Urbifossiella limnaea: one gene and its partner. The protein of the gene in region 1 interacts with the protein of each later gene in a pairwise test. Links are inferred from orthologs where the notes say so. Each region holds a gene or a part of one and is shown in the gene's direction. Other genes may lie near its edges.

Region 1 (7,435 bases):
CTACGCCCTCGAGGTCGTGTCCCGCGACGAGGGCGCGATCGCGTCGGCGAAGGTGACGGTGCTCGGCGGCACGGGCTACCGGCTGCCGACCGAGGCGGAGTGGGAGTACGCCTGCCGGGCGGGTAGCAAGACGCCGTTCCACTTCGGCCCCCTGAACACCGGCGCCGAGGCGAACGTGAAGGCGAGCATGGTCGCCAGCGGCTACGGCACGTCGCCGCGGTGGCGCGAGGTGGGGCGCACCGCCCGCGTCGGCAGCTACCGGCCGAACCGGTGGGGGCTGTTCGACACGCACGGCAACGTCGCCGAGTGGTGCCACGACTGGTACGACCGCGGCTACTACGACCGCTCGCCGGAAGCCGACCCGCCCGGCCCCGACGTCGGCCGCCAGCGGGTGCAGCGCGGCGGGTCGTGGCTCGTCGGCGAAACCGCGGCGCGGTCGGCGGCGCGGTTCGGCGCCGGCCCCGCCAACGCCACCTCCCACGGCGGCATTCGCGTCGCCCGCACGCCATGACTCGCCGGCTCCTCCTCGTCGCGCTCCTCGCCGCCGGCTGCTCGCGCCCCGCGCCGCCGCCGCCCGCGCCCGCCGCGCCGCCGGTTCGCTTCCGCGACCACAACCTCGTGCTCGTCAGCTTCGACGCGCTCCAAGCGGCGCACGTCGGCCACCTCGGCTACCCGCGCGACGTGACCCCCACCATCGACGCCCTGGCCCGCGACGGCGCCACCTTCACGAACTACTACTCGGCCGCGTCGTGGACGGTGCCGGCGACGATGACGTGGTTCACCGGCGTGTACCCGTCCGAGCACCGCATGGTGAACAAGTTCGCCCGCTACACCGCCCGCGAGAAGACGCCCGCCACCCTCCGCGAGTTGGCCCCCGCGCTGACCACGCTCGCCGAGGTGCTGCGCGGCGCCGGCTACGCTACCGGCGGGTTCACCGGCAACGCCGGCGTCAGCCCCGGGTTCGGCTACGAGCAGGGCTTCGACACCTACTTCGCCGAGCCGAACCGCTTCGGCTCGTTCGACAAGAGCGTGCCGAAGGCGGTCGAGTGGCTGGAGGCGAACCGCGACCGCCGGGTATTCCTGTTCCTGCACGGGTACGACGCCCACGGCCAGTGCGAACCCGCCGGCGGCCTCGACTACCGCTACGTCGAGCCCGGCTACGACGGCCGGTTCGCCGGGTCGGTGCTGGAGCAGGAGGCGCTGCGCGAGGAGGGGCTGGCGAGCGGCAAGGTGACGCTCCGCGACGCCGACGTGCGCTTCTGGCGGGCCGTGTACGACGAGAAGATCGCCCGCGCCGACGACCGCTTCCGCCACTTTCTGGACGCCGTCCGCCGGCTCGGTCTGGAGGGGAAGACGGTGTTCGTTCTGACCTCCGACCACGGCACGGAGGTGTACGAGCACCGCCGCTTCGACCACGGCTTCACGCTGTACGACGAACTCGTCCACGTGCCGCTGGTGATCCGCGCCCCGGGCCTGGCTGCGCGCCGGGTGGCCGACCGCGTCGGCAGCATCGACCTGATGCCGACTCTGCTGGACCTGCTGGACGTGCCCGTGCCGCCGGCGGTGCGCGCTCAGCTGCGGGGGACGAGCCTGGTGCCGGCGCTGCGCGGGGAACCGGTGGCGCACGACGTGTACTCGGAGACGGACTACCGCGAGTACACGTTCAAGCGGTCGCTGTTGACGCCGGACGGGTGGAAGCTGATCGCGACGCTGGAGCGGGGGACGCGCGAACTGTACCACCTGCCGACGGACCCGGGTGAGCAAAAGGATTTGGCGGCGGCGGAGCCGGCGCGGGCGGCGGCGCTGGAGGCACAGCTGTTCGCGCACTTCCGGGCGATCGGCCACGACCCGGCGGCGCGGCGGTGGGAGGTGGGGCTGAACCCCGTCTACAACTCGCAGGCGAAGTGACGGGCCGGGTCGCGGCGTACACTTCCCGCATGGGCACCGCCACCGCCGCCGGGCCGGACGACCTCGCCGCCGCCTGCCGCGCCCTCGCCTCCACCCGCCCCGCCCTCGCCCGCGACGACGCCGCCCGCCGCTTCCTCGACCTCCTCCGCTCCGGCGAGTTCGACCCCGCCGGGCTGTTCGTCACCCGCGGGGCCGGCGGCACCGTCCGCGGCGCCGTGCTGGCGCAAACCCTTCCCGGCGCCCTCGGCATCCTCTTCCCGCCGCGCACCACGCCCCACCGCCCCGCCGACGCCGAGCCGCTGTTGGCCGCCGCGCTGGACTGGCTCCGCGGCCGCGGCGTGAAGGTGTGCCAGTCGTTCGCCCCCCGCGGCGACCGGGCCGACGAGCCGACGCTCGCCCGCGCCGGCTTCCGCCACGTCACGGCCGTCGTCCACCTGCGGCGCGAGCGGCGCGACGACCCCGAGCCGGCCGGCGCGCTGACGTTCGAGCCAGTGGACGACGCGAACCGGGCGGCGTTCACCGCGGCGCTGCTGAGAAGCCACGACGGCAGCCTCGACTGCCCCGAGCTCACCGGCACACGCACCGAAGCCGACCTGCTGGCCGGCTTCCACGCCCCGCCGCCGAAGCGGCCCGACTGGTGGGCGCTGGCGCGGCACGGCGGCGAGGCGGTCGGCGTCGTGCTGCTCGAACCGGGCACCGAGATCGGCGCCGTGGAGCTGAGCTATTTGGGGCTGGTGCCGGCGGCGCGCGGGCGGGGGTGGGGCGAGGGGCTGCTGCGGTTCGCGCTGCGGGCCGCCGGCGACGCCCGCGCGCTGACGCTGAGCGTGGACGCGCGGAACGGCCCCGCGCGCCGGTTGTACGAGCGGCACGGGTTCCGCGAGGCCGACCGCCGCGAGGTGTTCCTGTGGCGCGACGGCGACGCGACTTCAGTCAAACTTCCCGGAATCGCCTGAGCTCGCGCCCGGGGCGGTGTTCTCACCCGGGTACGCGGGTGTTCCCGCCTGCGGTGCGGGTCCGGTGGTGCCGCCCGTGCCGCGGGCGCCACGCGCGCCCGGCGCGCCGCCGGGTGAGCTCGCGCACGAGGCGTTGGCGCCCCGGTTCGGGGCTGCATAGTGGAGTGTGTCCCCGGAGCATCGTCGGGGGTCACGCCCGCTCGCCGGCGGGGCAAGGACGTCCGCCGTGCTGCTGGGGGTTCGTCGTGTCGGCCCGTTCGTCGCAATCCCCCCGACCCCCCGCGGCCGCACCGGCCCCGCCCCCCGCCCTCGACAAGGCGGTGGCCGACGCCGTCGCCGCGCGGATCGGCGCCGAGCGCTTCGCGCTGTGGTTCGCCGCCCACGTCCGGTTCGTCGGCCTCGGCTCCGAACTGGTCGTCGTCGCCCGCAACGACTCCTGCCGCGACTGGATTGAGCACACGTTCGGCCAGGCCGTCCGCGCCGCCGCGGCCGAGGCCGCCGGCGCGCCGCTGCCCGTGCGGTGGGTCGTGGACGCGGAGGCCTTCGCGGAGCCGGTCGGAACGAAATCCGAAGCGCGAGACCCGAAACCCGACCCCCCGGGCGCCAAGCCCGACGCGCCGCGGACGCGCACCGATTCCGGGAGCCGGCCCGCACGCCCGCAGACGGACCTGTTCGGCGACCCGGTCGAGCCGCGGCGGGCGAAGCCGAAGCGGGCCGACCCCGAGGCCGTCGGGTTCGACCTGGCCCCGCGCGCCGGGCGGCGGTGGAAGAAGCTCGACGACTTCGTCGTCGGCCCGTGCAACCGGGTGGCACACGCCTCCGCCGCGAGCGTCGTCGAAGACCCCGCCCAGGGCGCGAACCCGCTGGTGCTGCACGGCCCCACCGGCGTCGGCAAGACGCACCTGCTCGAGGGCATCTTCCTCGGCCTGCGGCGCGCCGGCGAGCGGCCGTGCTACGTCACCGCGGAGGAGTTCACCACGCGGTTCGTGCAGGCGTCGCGGCTCGGCAAGATGGGCTCGTTCCGCCGGCAGTTCCGCGAGTGCTCGGCGCTGCTGCTGGACAACCTGAACTTCCTCGCCACCAAGCGGGCCACGCAGGAGGAGTTCCTCAACACGTTCGACGCGCTCGTGGCCGACGGCCGGCAGGTCGTGGTGACAACCGACTGTCACCCGCGGCTGGCGGACGACCTGCTGCCGGAGCTGGCCGACCGGCTGCTCGGCGGCGCCGTGTGGGGGCTGCTCCCGCCCGACCCCGAGACGCGGCTCGGCATCCTGCGGAAGAAGTCGAGCACGGCCGGGCCGCCGGTGCCGGACGCGGTGCTCAAGTACCTGTCGAGCCACCTGCGGGGGAACGTCCGCGAGCTGGAGGGCGCGGTGAACAGCGTCCGCCACTACGCGAAGGTGACGGGCCGACCGGCCGACACGTCGCTGGCCCGCGAGGCGCTCGGCGATCTGCTGCGGCACGCGGTCCGGGTGGTGACGGTGCCCGACGTGGACGCGGCCGTGTGCACGACGCTGCGGCTGGCGACGGGCACGCTGCAATCCAAGGCGCGGACGTGGGCGGTGACGCACCCGCGGATGGTGGCGGTGTTCCTGTGCCGCAAGCACACCGCGGCGACGTACGGCGAGATCAGCAAGCACTTCGGGGCGAAGACGCACAGCACGGCGGTGGCGGCCGAGAAGAAGGTGCGGGCGTGGCTGGCGGCCGACGCCCGGGTGGCGATCGGCGACCGCGACTGGCCGGCGAAGGAGTTGGTGGACCGCGTCGAGCGCGAGCTGCAACGCTGAGGCGGCGCAACGAGGATGGCCACAAAAAGGCACGAAAAGACACAAAAAGGAAGGCTAAACCAAGCCTGAGTTCAGGGTTTGGTCGGCCTTCCTTTTGTGTCTTTTCGTGCCTTTTTGTGGCCATCATTCCGTGTCTTCGTCCTCGCCCGGCGGCTTCGGCGGCGGCAGGTCTTCCGGCATCCCGCCGGCGAACGCCTGCCTGGCGTGCTTGTCGCGGATCGCCTGGTCGGCGCTCGGCCCGCCGCGGCGCCGCCGGTCGCCGTCCGGGTGGACGAACGGCTTGCCGGGCACGGGACCCTTCTTCGCCGCCTTCCGCTTCTGCTTGTCCGACGCCATGACGCGCCCCTTCGGGGGAAATGACCAAGGACCAATGACCCACCAATGACCAAGGAAGACGGCCGGGGGTTCGCGGCTCGGGTCTTTCCCTTGGTCCTTGGTCCTTGGTCATTCCTGACAGAATCGCACCCGGAACGCGGTGACGACCTCCCGCAGCGGGTCGTCGAGTCGCGCCAGCGTCGGTTGCGCGATGGCCGCCGGGACGCCGCCGTAGAACGCCTCCGCCACCGCGCCGGCGACCGCCGCCATCGTGTCCGCGTCGCCGCCGAACGACACCGCCAGCCGCACCGCGTCCTCGAAGCCGGTCGAGTCCAGGAACGCGATCAACGACTGCGGCACGGAGCCGGCGCACGACACGTCGAACTTGTACGCCGGCCGCAGCCCCGCGACGGTGCCGGACAGGTCGTAGCCGAACAGGCTCTGCACGTCGGCGCGGATGCGGTCCTTCGACTTGCCGGTGCGCGCCAGGAACACCGCGGCCGCGACCGCCTGCGCGCCGCGGACGCCGTCCGGGTGGTTGTGCGTCACCGCCGCCGAGCGCTCGGCCTCGTTCAGCACGTCGGAGAGGGTGTCGAACGCCCAGCCGACGGGGGCGACGCGCATGGCCGAGCCGTTGGCCCAGCTGCCGTAGGGCGCGCGCTGGCGCTCCTGCGCCCACTTCACGAACGTGCCGCCGTACCCGGCCGCGGGGTAGCGGTGGTAGTAATCCTGGAACGCGCTGGTGTAGTCGCCGCCGTGCAGGAGCACGTCGGCGACGGCGACCGAGAGCACGGTGTCGTCGGTGAACCGGGCCTTCGGCGGGAACAGGTCGAAGTGCGTGGTCTTGGTGCCGGCCTTCTCGTGGACCGAGCCGATCACGTCGCCGGCGATGCCGCCGAGCATGGTTCGCCCCCGCGTGGTGTGGGGGAAGCATACCCGCCGGCCGCGGGGGCGTGCAGTGTCGGTAGGGATGAAGGTCCACCCGCCGCGGCTGGTGGGCTTCGCCCCTTACGCCGTCCCCAACTCGGCCAGGATGGTGGCGGCCTTGTTGGCGTCGGCGACGGTGTCGAAGGTGGCGTAGCCGATGAACTTGCCGCTGATGACCGACAGCACCAGCCCGTGCAGGTTGATGCCGGCCAGCTCCCAGGCCAGCGTCAGCCGGCCGCTCAGGCCGGCCTTGTCGTCGCCCTCCACCCGCATGACGATCGGCTCCGGCACCTCGTGGAGCCCGGCCTTCTTCGCCGCGGCGAGCTGTCCCTGCCCCTGGATCGGGGCAACGTACAGGTCGCCCATCCCCGCCTTGGTCGCCGACCGCTGGCTGTACACGTATTCGAGGTGCGCGCCGCTCTCGGCCAGGGTCTTGAGCTTGCCCGAGATCCCGCCCGGCTTGTCGTCCACTTCCCCGTGGAAGATGTGGACCCGCTGCATCTTAAAGCTCATCGGAGGCACTCCTCGGGGGGACCGGACGCGGCCCCATCACGGGATGATACCCCTGGCGGCGGGGGTTGGAAACGGGTACGTTTTCGGAATCAGGGGGACGCGGCCGGCGCCGCGTGAAGGGGCGAAGGGGTGAAGGGGTGAAGGGGTGACGAAAACCACCTGTTCGTCACCCCTTCACCCCTTCACCCCTTCACCCCTTCGCCCCTTCACGCGGCACAAGAAAGCGGCACGATGATACTTCGCCTTCTACCCTCCACGGGCCTCGCCGCCGTCGCCCTCGTGCTGGCGTTCGTCCCCGCCCCGGGCCGCGCCGTGCAGCCGCCCCCGCGCGAGGCGCCGCCCGCCGAGCCGCCGCCGACGGCGACCGTCGTGTACCGCAACCTCACCCTGTACACCGCCGCGGCCGGCGCCGACGCGCCGATCCCGAACGCCGTGCTGATCGTGAAGGACGGCAAGGTGCTGTATGCCGGCCCCGCCGCCGCCGCGCCCGCGCAGCCCGCCGACCCCGAGGTGCGCGACCTGGCCGGCGCCGTGGTCATCCCCGGTCTCGTGGACACGCACTCGCACATCGGCCTGTTCGGCCGGCCGGGCGTCGGCGCCAACGCCGACGGCAACGAGATGAGCGGCCCGGTGCAGCCCGGCGTCCGCGCCCTCGACTCGATCAACCCCGACGACCCCGGCATCCGCATGGCCGTCGCCGGCGGCGTCACCACCGCCAACATCATGCCCGGCTCCGGCAACGTCATCGGCGGCCAGACGCTCTACGTCAAGCTCCGCGGCCGCACCGTCGAGCAGATGGTGATTCTCGGCCGGCTGCCCGACGGCTCGATCATCCTCGGCGGCCTCAAGATGGCGAACGGCGAGAACCCGAAGGGGTACGGCCGCAACCGCAGCCAGGCGCCGTTCACGCGGATGAAGGTGGCGGCGCTGCAGCGCGAGCAGTTCGTGAAGGCCCGCGAGTACAAGGCGAAGCGCGACGCCGGCGAGAAGGTCGAGCCGAACCTCGACCTGGAGCCGCTCGTGGAGGTGCTG
Region 2 (7,286 bases), 2.5 Mb from region 1 along the record:
AGGGCCGTGTCCGTCAGTTCGCCGAGCCGCGCCTCGAGCCGCTCGACGTACCGCGCCATCAGCGCCGCCAGCTGGGCGGCGCCGTCCTCCTGGGCCTTGCCGAGCCGTTCGAGCTGCGCGAACGCCAGCCCCTGGAACAGCTTCGGGTCGTCCTCCACGGAGCGGCGGAAGTAGTAGCGCACGGCCACCGCAAGCAGCGGAGCCGCGGTCGGGTCGGACGGCGGCCGCAGCGCCACGAGCGACGCCAGCGACGGGAATCCTTCGGCGTGCAGGTCGGCGGCGAGGGCGTCGGCCACGCCCCACTGCGCGGCCAGGAGTGCGGTCGGTTCGTCGAAGCGGGTGAGGGTGCCGAGCCCGTCGGCGAGGGCGACGGGGTCGGCGTCGCCGGCGAGGAGGCCGGCGGCCCTCGCCGCCGTCAGCTCGGTGCGGCAGCGCGGCACGAACGTCGGGTCGGCGGTCGCCCGGCCGTCGGTCTGCGCGGCGAGCACGAACAGCCGGAGCTGCTCGCGGAACGCGCGGTCCTCGGCACGGTCGGCCACGGCCAGTGCCGAGTCGCCGGCGAGGGCTCGGTCGAGCGTTGCCCACGCGCGGTCGGCAGCGTCGCGGAGTGCGTCGGCGACGCGAAGGCTTTGGTCGCTGAGGCGGTCGGACAGGAAGCGGGCGACGGCCGAGGCGCTTTCGGCGGCGACGGCGACGCCCGTGGCGCGGCACACGCCGCCGACCAGCGGCGCGAGCGCGAACACGGAGAGACGGGCCAGGACACGCACGACGGCCTCCCGGAAACGGGAATGATGGGGATGAAGCCCGACGCCCGCGGCCGGTTTGGAATGGAGGATGACGCCGGCGCAGCGGTTCGTCGGTCACCCGATCGTACCGCGCCACGGCAGGGAGCGGCAGGGGTGAATGCCCCGGCCGGCCGTCCCCGGGTCAGCGTACCACGGGGTGCGATTCCAGCGGTCAACGGGTCGTGTGTGGGGTCGTGAGCTCACAGGACGGACGCGGAAACTCCGGAAAACGGCGGTTTCGCGGAAAAGACCGGCATTATTTCGCGGAAATCCCGGCGTGTCCGTTGACACCCCCCGACGGAACCCTTAGTTTTCAGGCAGTTTCGAGTTCTGATTCCCCTCAGACCGGAGAACACGTCATGGCGAAGGCTGCGAAGAAGGCGCTCACGAAGTCCGCGTTCCTGGCCGAGGTGGCCGAGAAGACCGAGCTGAGCAAGAAGCAGATCGACGCGGTCATGACCGCGATCGTCGAACTGGTGCAGCGGGAGTTGAGCGGCAAGGGCCCGGGCAAGCTGGTCATCCCCGGCCTGGCCCGCATCAGCGCCACCAAGGTGAAGGCCGTGAAGGGCGGCGTCGAGAAGAAGAACCCGCTCACGGGCGGCACCTACATCACCAAGGACAAGCCGGCCTACAACAAGGTCCGGCTCAGCCCGATCAAGGCGCTCAAGGAATCGCTGAAGTAACGTGTGTCGAGGTGATTCCCGAGCCGGCCCCGGGGGAAGCGCCAGGCGCTCCCCCCGGGGCCGGCTCGGTCGTTACTCGCCGACGAGTCCCTCCTCCGTCGTCGTGCCGCGCTCGGCCTCCATCCGCCGGATCAGCGCCGCGGCACGGTCTGCGTCGGCCCGGTGAACCCACAGCTCCACCGAGCCCTGGATCGCGGTGCCGAAGCTCGCCTCCAAACTCTCGCCGAGCACCCTCGCGTCGATCCCCTCGGCGACCAGTTCGTTGCGGTACAGTTCGGTCGTCACGTGGTCGGCCTGGGCCACCTTCACAACGTCGGTCGGGTCGTGTGCCACGGGTGTCCTCCTGGGCGACGGCATGCCAGCACCGCAAACCCCGTTCCGCCCCCGCGCGACGTAGACACACGCCGTGCGGTTGCGACTGGGAGCCGCCGCGTTCCGGCGCCGTCGGTGGCCGGTCCGTGGGGGGTGGGTATATTGTACCCCCGACCCGCGCGGCCCCGTCCGGCCGCAGCCCACCGACTGAGGAACCAGCATGGCAGACGGGCCCAACGCCGCACCCGGATTCAGCTTCCGGGCCGCGTTCCCGTGGATGAGCATCTTCCGCTGCTTCCAGGTCGCACTCGACCCGCGGAAGTTGCTGGTCGCCGCCGCCGGCATCCTGGTCATGTCGATCGGCTGGTGGGTGCTGTCGGCGCTCTTCTACTACAAGGCGCCCGACCGCAGTGCCCCGGAGTACAGCAACGGCACCATCTCCAAGGAGAAGGAGGGGCAGAAGAAGCCCGGCACCGACGCCTCGTACACCGAGGCCGACTTCACCGACATCGGCAACAAGCGGTTCGCCGCCGACTTCGAGAAGTGGCGGGTCATGGCCGACCTCGCCGGCCCCGCCGACGAGGTGGACCCGGCCACGAAGCGGCCGATCCCCGTCGGCCGGTTCCGCGCCGCCCCGTGGGACGAGTACCGCGGCCCGAACCCGTTCCTGTTCGCCACCAACGCGCTCGCCGGCGGCGCCACCGAGCGCGCCGACGCCTTCGGCCGCTTCATCAGCGGCTCCATCCCCGTGCTGGTCGAGCCGCTGGTAAAACTGCTCGTGCCGGTGGCGAAGATGGTGTCGCCGGGCGTCGGGGCGCAGACGCGCGTCTACCTGTTCTTCCTGATCCTGTGGAACGTGGCGGTGTGGGCATTTTTCGGCGGCGTCATCACCCGGCTGGCGGCGGTGAGCCTGTCCGGCCGCGGGCCGGTCACGCTGAAGCAGGCCGTGCAGTTCGTCTGCACCCGGTACGTGAACTACGTCCTCTCGCCGATGGTGCCGCTGGCCATCATCGCCGTCGTGATCGTCGGGCTGTTCGTCTACGGCACGATCGCCCTGATCCCGCTCGTCGGCGACATCCTGCTGCTCGGCCTCCTGCTGCCGCTGGTGCTGCTGGCCGGCGTCATCATGGCCATCTTCCTGGTCGGCCTCGTCGGCTACCCGCTGATGTACCCGACGCTGTCGGTCGAGGGCGACAGTTCCGACACGTTCGACGCCCTGAGCCGGTCGGTGAACTACGTCTACCAGTCGCCGTGGCACTACCTCTGGTACTGGTTCGTGGCCGTGCTGTACGGCGCGATCGTGACGTTCTTCGTGCTGTTCTTCACGTCGCTGGCCGTGTACGTGGGGAAGTGGGCGGTCGGGCTGCCGGCGAGCACGATGGCGGAGAGCCGCAAGCCCGAGTACCTGTTCATCTACGCCCCCGAGTCGTTCGGGTGGAAGGAGCTGTTCCTGCAGGGGAGCCCCTACGAGGTGACGCACAGCACTGCGGTGAGCCCGGCGGGCCGCGTGGTGGACGTGTACTCGAAGAAGGACCCGGCCGAGTACGACCGCAACCGCGCGGAGTTCTACTGGTTCAACACGTTCGGGGCCGGGCTGGTTGGGTTCTGGCTGGGGCTGGCGTTCCTGATGATGCTCGGGTTCAGCTACAGCTTCTTCTGGACGGCCGCGACGGCGGTGTACTTCCTGATGCGGAAGAAGGTGGACGAGGCGGAGCCGGACGAGGTGTTCCTGGAGGACGACGAGCCGCAGGTGCCGCCGGCCCCGCCGAAGCCGCCCGAGGCGCCGGCGGTCGCGTCGGGCCCGGTGGGCGGCACGCCGCTGACGGTCATCACCGCGCCGACGGTTCCGCCCGCGCCGGTGGTGCCCCCGCCGCCTGTGGTCGTGAGCCCGCCGCCGGTCGTTTCGCCCCCGCCGCCGGTCGTCTCGCCCCCGCCGCCGGCCGAGGCGCCGAAGCCGGACGACAAGCCGATCGTGTGACCGGGTGACGTGTACGAAGCCCACCCGTTGCGACGGGTGGGCTTTCTTGTTGCCGCTTCACGGACGAACCCATGCCCCGCCCGGTGTTGCTGTTCAGCGGCCCGTGGGCCGACGTGCCGCTCGACGCCCTCGCCGGCAAGGCCGCCGCCTGGGGCTACGACGGCTTCGAGCTGTGCTGCTGGGGCGACCACCTCGAAGTGCAGCGCGCCCTCTCCGACGACACCTACGGCCCCGCCCGCCTCGACCTGCTGGCCCGCAGCGACCTCCAAGTGCCGGTCGTCGCCAACCACAAGGTCGGGCAGGCCGTCTGCGACCCGATCGACAAGCGGCACCAGGGCCTGCTCCCCGACTACGTCTGGGGCGACGGCCGGCCCGAGGGCGTGCGGCAGCGCGCCACGGAGGAGATGACGGCGACGTTCCGCCTCGCCGAGCGACTCGGGGCGGGCGTCGTGAGCGGCTTCACCGGCTCACCGATCTGGGGCTACGTCGCCGGCTACCCCGCGCCACGACCGGACGTCATCGCGGACGCGCTGAAGGAGTTCGCCGCGGCGTGGCACCCGATCCTCGACGCCGCCCGCGACTGCGGCGTCCGCTTCGCGTGCGAGGTTCACCCCGGGCAGCTGGCGTTCGACCTGTACTCGGCGGAAGTGGTGCTCGACGCCCTCGGCGGCCGCGAGGAGTTCGGCTTCCTGTTCGACCCGAGCCACCTCCACTGGCAGGGCGTGGACCCGGCCGCGTTTCTGCGGCGGTTTCCCGATAGAATCTACCACGTCCACGTGAAGGACGCCCAGCTGACGCTCGACGGCCGGGCCGGGCTGTTGGCCGGGTACTGGCCGAGCGGCGACCCGCGGGCCGGCTGGCAGTTCCGCTCGCCGGGCCACGGCGGCATCGACTGGCCGGGCCTGGTGCGCGTCCTCAACGAGATCGGCTACGACGGCCCGCTCGCCGTGGACTGGCACGACCCCGGCATGGACCGCGAGTACGGCGCCGCCGACGCCTGCCGGTTCGTGAAGGCCATCGACGTACCCGCGCCGGCGCGGAGGTAACGGTGAAGTTCCCGAGCTTCGACGACGCCGAGGCGCTGAAGGCCGAGTGGACGGACAAGTACGTCCGCGTCCGGGAGGGGGTGCCCGAGTACACCCGCTTCGCCGGCATGGTCGGCCGCGTGGTGACGGTGAACTACGGCGGCCGGGCGCTGGTCGACTTCGCCGACGGGGCGTGGTACGACATCCCGGCCACGGCCGCGTTCCTGGAAGTCGTGACCGCTGCCGACGTGAAGTTTGACGCCACCGCGAACAGCGCCCAGAAGCTCCCCACCCGCCAATCCTGACGCCGATGATCCTGCTGATCGACAACTACGACTCGTTCACTTACAACCTCGTCCAGCGGTTCGGGGAGATCGACCCGACGCTGCCGATGCAGGTCGTCCGTAACGACCAGATCACGCTGGCCGAGATCGAGGCCCAGAACCCCACGCACATCATCCTGTCGCCCGGCCCGTGCACGCCGAAGGAAGCGGGCATCTGCAACGACGTGTTGGTGCGGTTCGCCCCCACGCGGCCGATCTTCGGCGTGTGCCTCGGCCACCAGTGCATCGGCCACAGCTTCGGCGGTGAGGTCGTCCGCAACAGCCGCATCATGCACGGGAAGGTGTCGCCGATCTACCACGACGGCAAGGGCGTGTTCGCGGGCATGTCCAACCCGTTCGACGCGACACGCTACCACTCGCTGGTGATCCGCCGCGAGACGTGGACGAACCCGGACTTCGAGGTGAGCGCCTGGACGGCCGAAGGGGAGATCATGGGCGTGCGGCACAAGACGTGGCCGCTGCACGGGGTGCAGTTCCACCCCGAGAGCTTTTTGACCGTCGAAGGGCCGACGATCCTGAAGAACTTCCTGGCGCTGGCACCGGTCCGTTAAGACAGGCTCTTCTCGAACAGCACCATCGTGACGCCGCGGTCGGCGTCGGCCCGGGTGCCGACGATGTCGTAGCCGAGCCCCAGGGCCATGTGCAGCATCGGGTGCTGGCTGTTGGGGCATTCCAGCCGCACCGACTCGTAGCCGCGCTCGCCGGCCCACTCCTGAGCCGCTTCGAGCAACTGTGAGCCGATGCCGGCCCGCCGCGCGTCCGGCAGCACGCCCCACGTCGAGGCGATGAACACCTCGGGCTCCGCCTCGTAGCCGAGGAAGAAGCCGACCGGCCGGTCCTTGATCCGGGCCACCAGCGGCAGCACGTTGTACCGGCCGAGGCAGCGGCGGCGGAACGTCTCCTCCGTCCGCGTCGGGCGGTACACCTGGTTGTAAAGTTCGACCAGCTGCGGGAGTTCTTCCTTCTCCAGCACGTCGATCACAGCGTCGGCCATCGGCACGCCCCCGTCCGGCGCACTCAGCGGTGCAGGCCGGAAATGATCTCGTCCCACGCCGGCACATTCCAGGTGGCAATCAGCTCGCGGAGGACTTCTCCGGCCGTGTCCTCCTCGGCGGGCGACACCACGCCGCCGCCGACCTCCCCGTCGTCGCCGTCCTCGTCGTCCCCCGCCGGCTCCGCGACGGGCGCCGCCACCACGACCGGCGCCCGGCCGGCGGCCTGATAGCTGGGGGCTGGCTCGTCCGCAATGCCGGCGTCGGCAGCGTCTCCTTCGCCCTTCTTCCGACGACGCCGGCGGCGCCGCCGTTTGCGACCGTCGCCCGGTTGCTTGTCGCCGGGGCCTTCTTCACCCTCACCCTCACCCTCGACTTCGCCCTCGGCCGCCTCGTCGGCGAGACCTTCGGCGAACTCGGGTTCCTCCTCGACCGGGGTGGCGTGAAGCTCGTGGATCGCCTCCGGCTCCTCGACTTCCTCGGGCGGCGAGGCGTCGGCGGCGGAGGCGGTCGGCTTCTGAACGCCGAGTTCGCGGGCGAGGTCGCCCCAGTCGTCGTCCGGGTCGGTCATGGGAGGGTTCTTGTCGGTGGGTAAGGTACCGACATCTTATCAGGCCGCCGCCGCCCCGGACACGCCGCCCACCACCCAGGCCCGCGCCGCGCCGGTCAGCGCGACCTCGACCACCCGGTCCCCGAATTCCGCGCCGAAGCCGCCCGCCAGCGCCTCGGCCAGGGATTCCCCATCCGGCAACTCGTCGCGCGGGACGAAGTACACGCCGGGGCGGCCGAGTCCGTCCGCGAGTCGATCCCACGACGGGGCGGGGAGGCCGGGAAGGAGTTTACCCAGGAACGCGGCCACGGCGTCGTCGAGACAGGCCCGCGGCGGGAGGATGTAGAACGTCGCCATGCCGCAACGATCGGCCGCGGCGGGGAGGGGAGCGGGGGCAAAAGAAGAAAGCTCACGCAGAGGCGCAGAGCCGCAGAGAAAGAACCGTCACTCCCGTTCATCTCTGCGGCTCTGCGCCTCTGCGTGAGCTTTCTTCGTTGAGCACTTTCACCAGCACCTGCGACTTGCGCCCCTGCTGCTCGTACCGGTCGCGCCGGGTCGGCGGCAGGTCGTCCGGCGTGCCCAGCGCAAACCCCGCCTTCTGCACGAAGTAGTTAATG

What was found.
Region 2: the proteins of ETAA1_RS01230 (region 1) and ETAA1_RS11430 interact in binary tests that used the Escherichia coli proteins (3 or more experiments, as listed by UniProt). The link is inferred for Urbifossiella limnaea from one-to-one orthologs.

What each region holds. Positions count from the first base shown.
Region 1 is NZ_CP036273.1:276,280-283,714, forward strand. The notes cover bases 2,460-5,414. They hold ETAA1_RS01230 (DnaA/Hda family protein), read left to right. Parts: upstream 2,460-3,181; coding sequence 3,182-4,648; downstream 4,649-5,414. Other genes in these bases: ETAA1_RS01225 (GNAT family N-acetyltransferase), read left to right, coding at 2,460-2,861; ETAA1_RS01235 (hypothetical protein), read right to left, coding at 4,772-4,984; ETAA1_RS01240 (ADP-ribosylglycohydrolase family protein), read right to left, coding at 5,093-5,414. Also shown: ETAA1_RS01215 (formylglycine-generating enzyme family protein), read left to right, coding at 1-511; ETAA1_RS01220 (sulfatase), read left to right, coding at 508-1,908; more of ETAA1_RS01225, read left to right, coding at 1,938-2,459; more of ETAA1_RS01240, read right to left, coding at 5,415-5,866; ETAA1_RS01245 (ACT domain-containing protein), read right to left, coding at 5,972-6,403; ETAA1_RS01250 (amidohydrolase family protein), read left to right, coding at 6,635-7,435. UniProt on the Escherichia coli protein: Plays an essential in the initiation and regulation of chromosomal replication. Binds in an ATP-dependent fashion to the origin of replication (oriC) to initiate formation of the DNA replication initiation complex once per cell cycle.
Region 2 is NZ_CP036273.1:2,828,147-2,835,432, forward strand. The notes cover bases 1-2,806. They hold ETAA1_RS11430 (HU family DNA-binding protein), read left to right. Parts: upstream 1-1,144; coding sequence 1,145-1,468; downstream 1,469-2,806. Other genes in these bases: ETAA1_RS11425 (WD40 repeat domain-containing protein), read right to left, coding at 1-767; ETAA1_RS31825 (putative signal transducing protein), read right to left, coding at 1,541-1,801; ETAA1_RS31830 (hypothetical protein), read left to right, coding at 2,001-2,806. In the rest of the region: more of ETAA1_RS31830, read left to right, coding at 2,807-3,758; ETAA1_RS11445 (sugar phosphate isomerase/epimerase family protein), read left to right, coding at 3,830-4,804; ETAA1_RS11450 (hypothetical protein), read left to right, coding at 4,807-5,088; ETAA1_RS11455 (anthranilate synthase component II), read left to right, coding at 5,094-5,678; ETAA1_RS11460 (GNAT family N-acetyltransferase), read right to left, coding at 5,675-6,121; ETAA1_RS11465 (hypothetical protein), read right to left, coding at 6,145-6,690; ETAA1_RS11470 (hypothetical protein), read right to left, coding at 6,730-7,026; argA (amino-acid N-acetyltransferase), read right to left, coding at 7,124-7,286.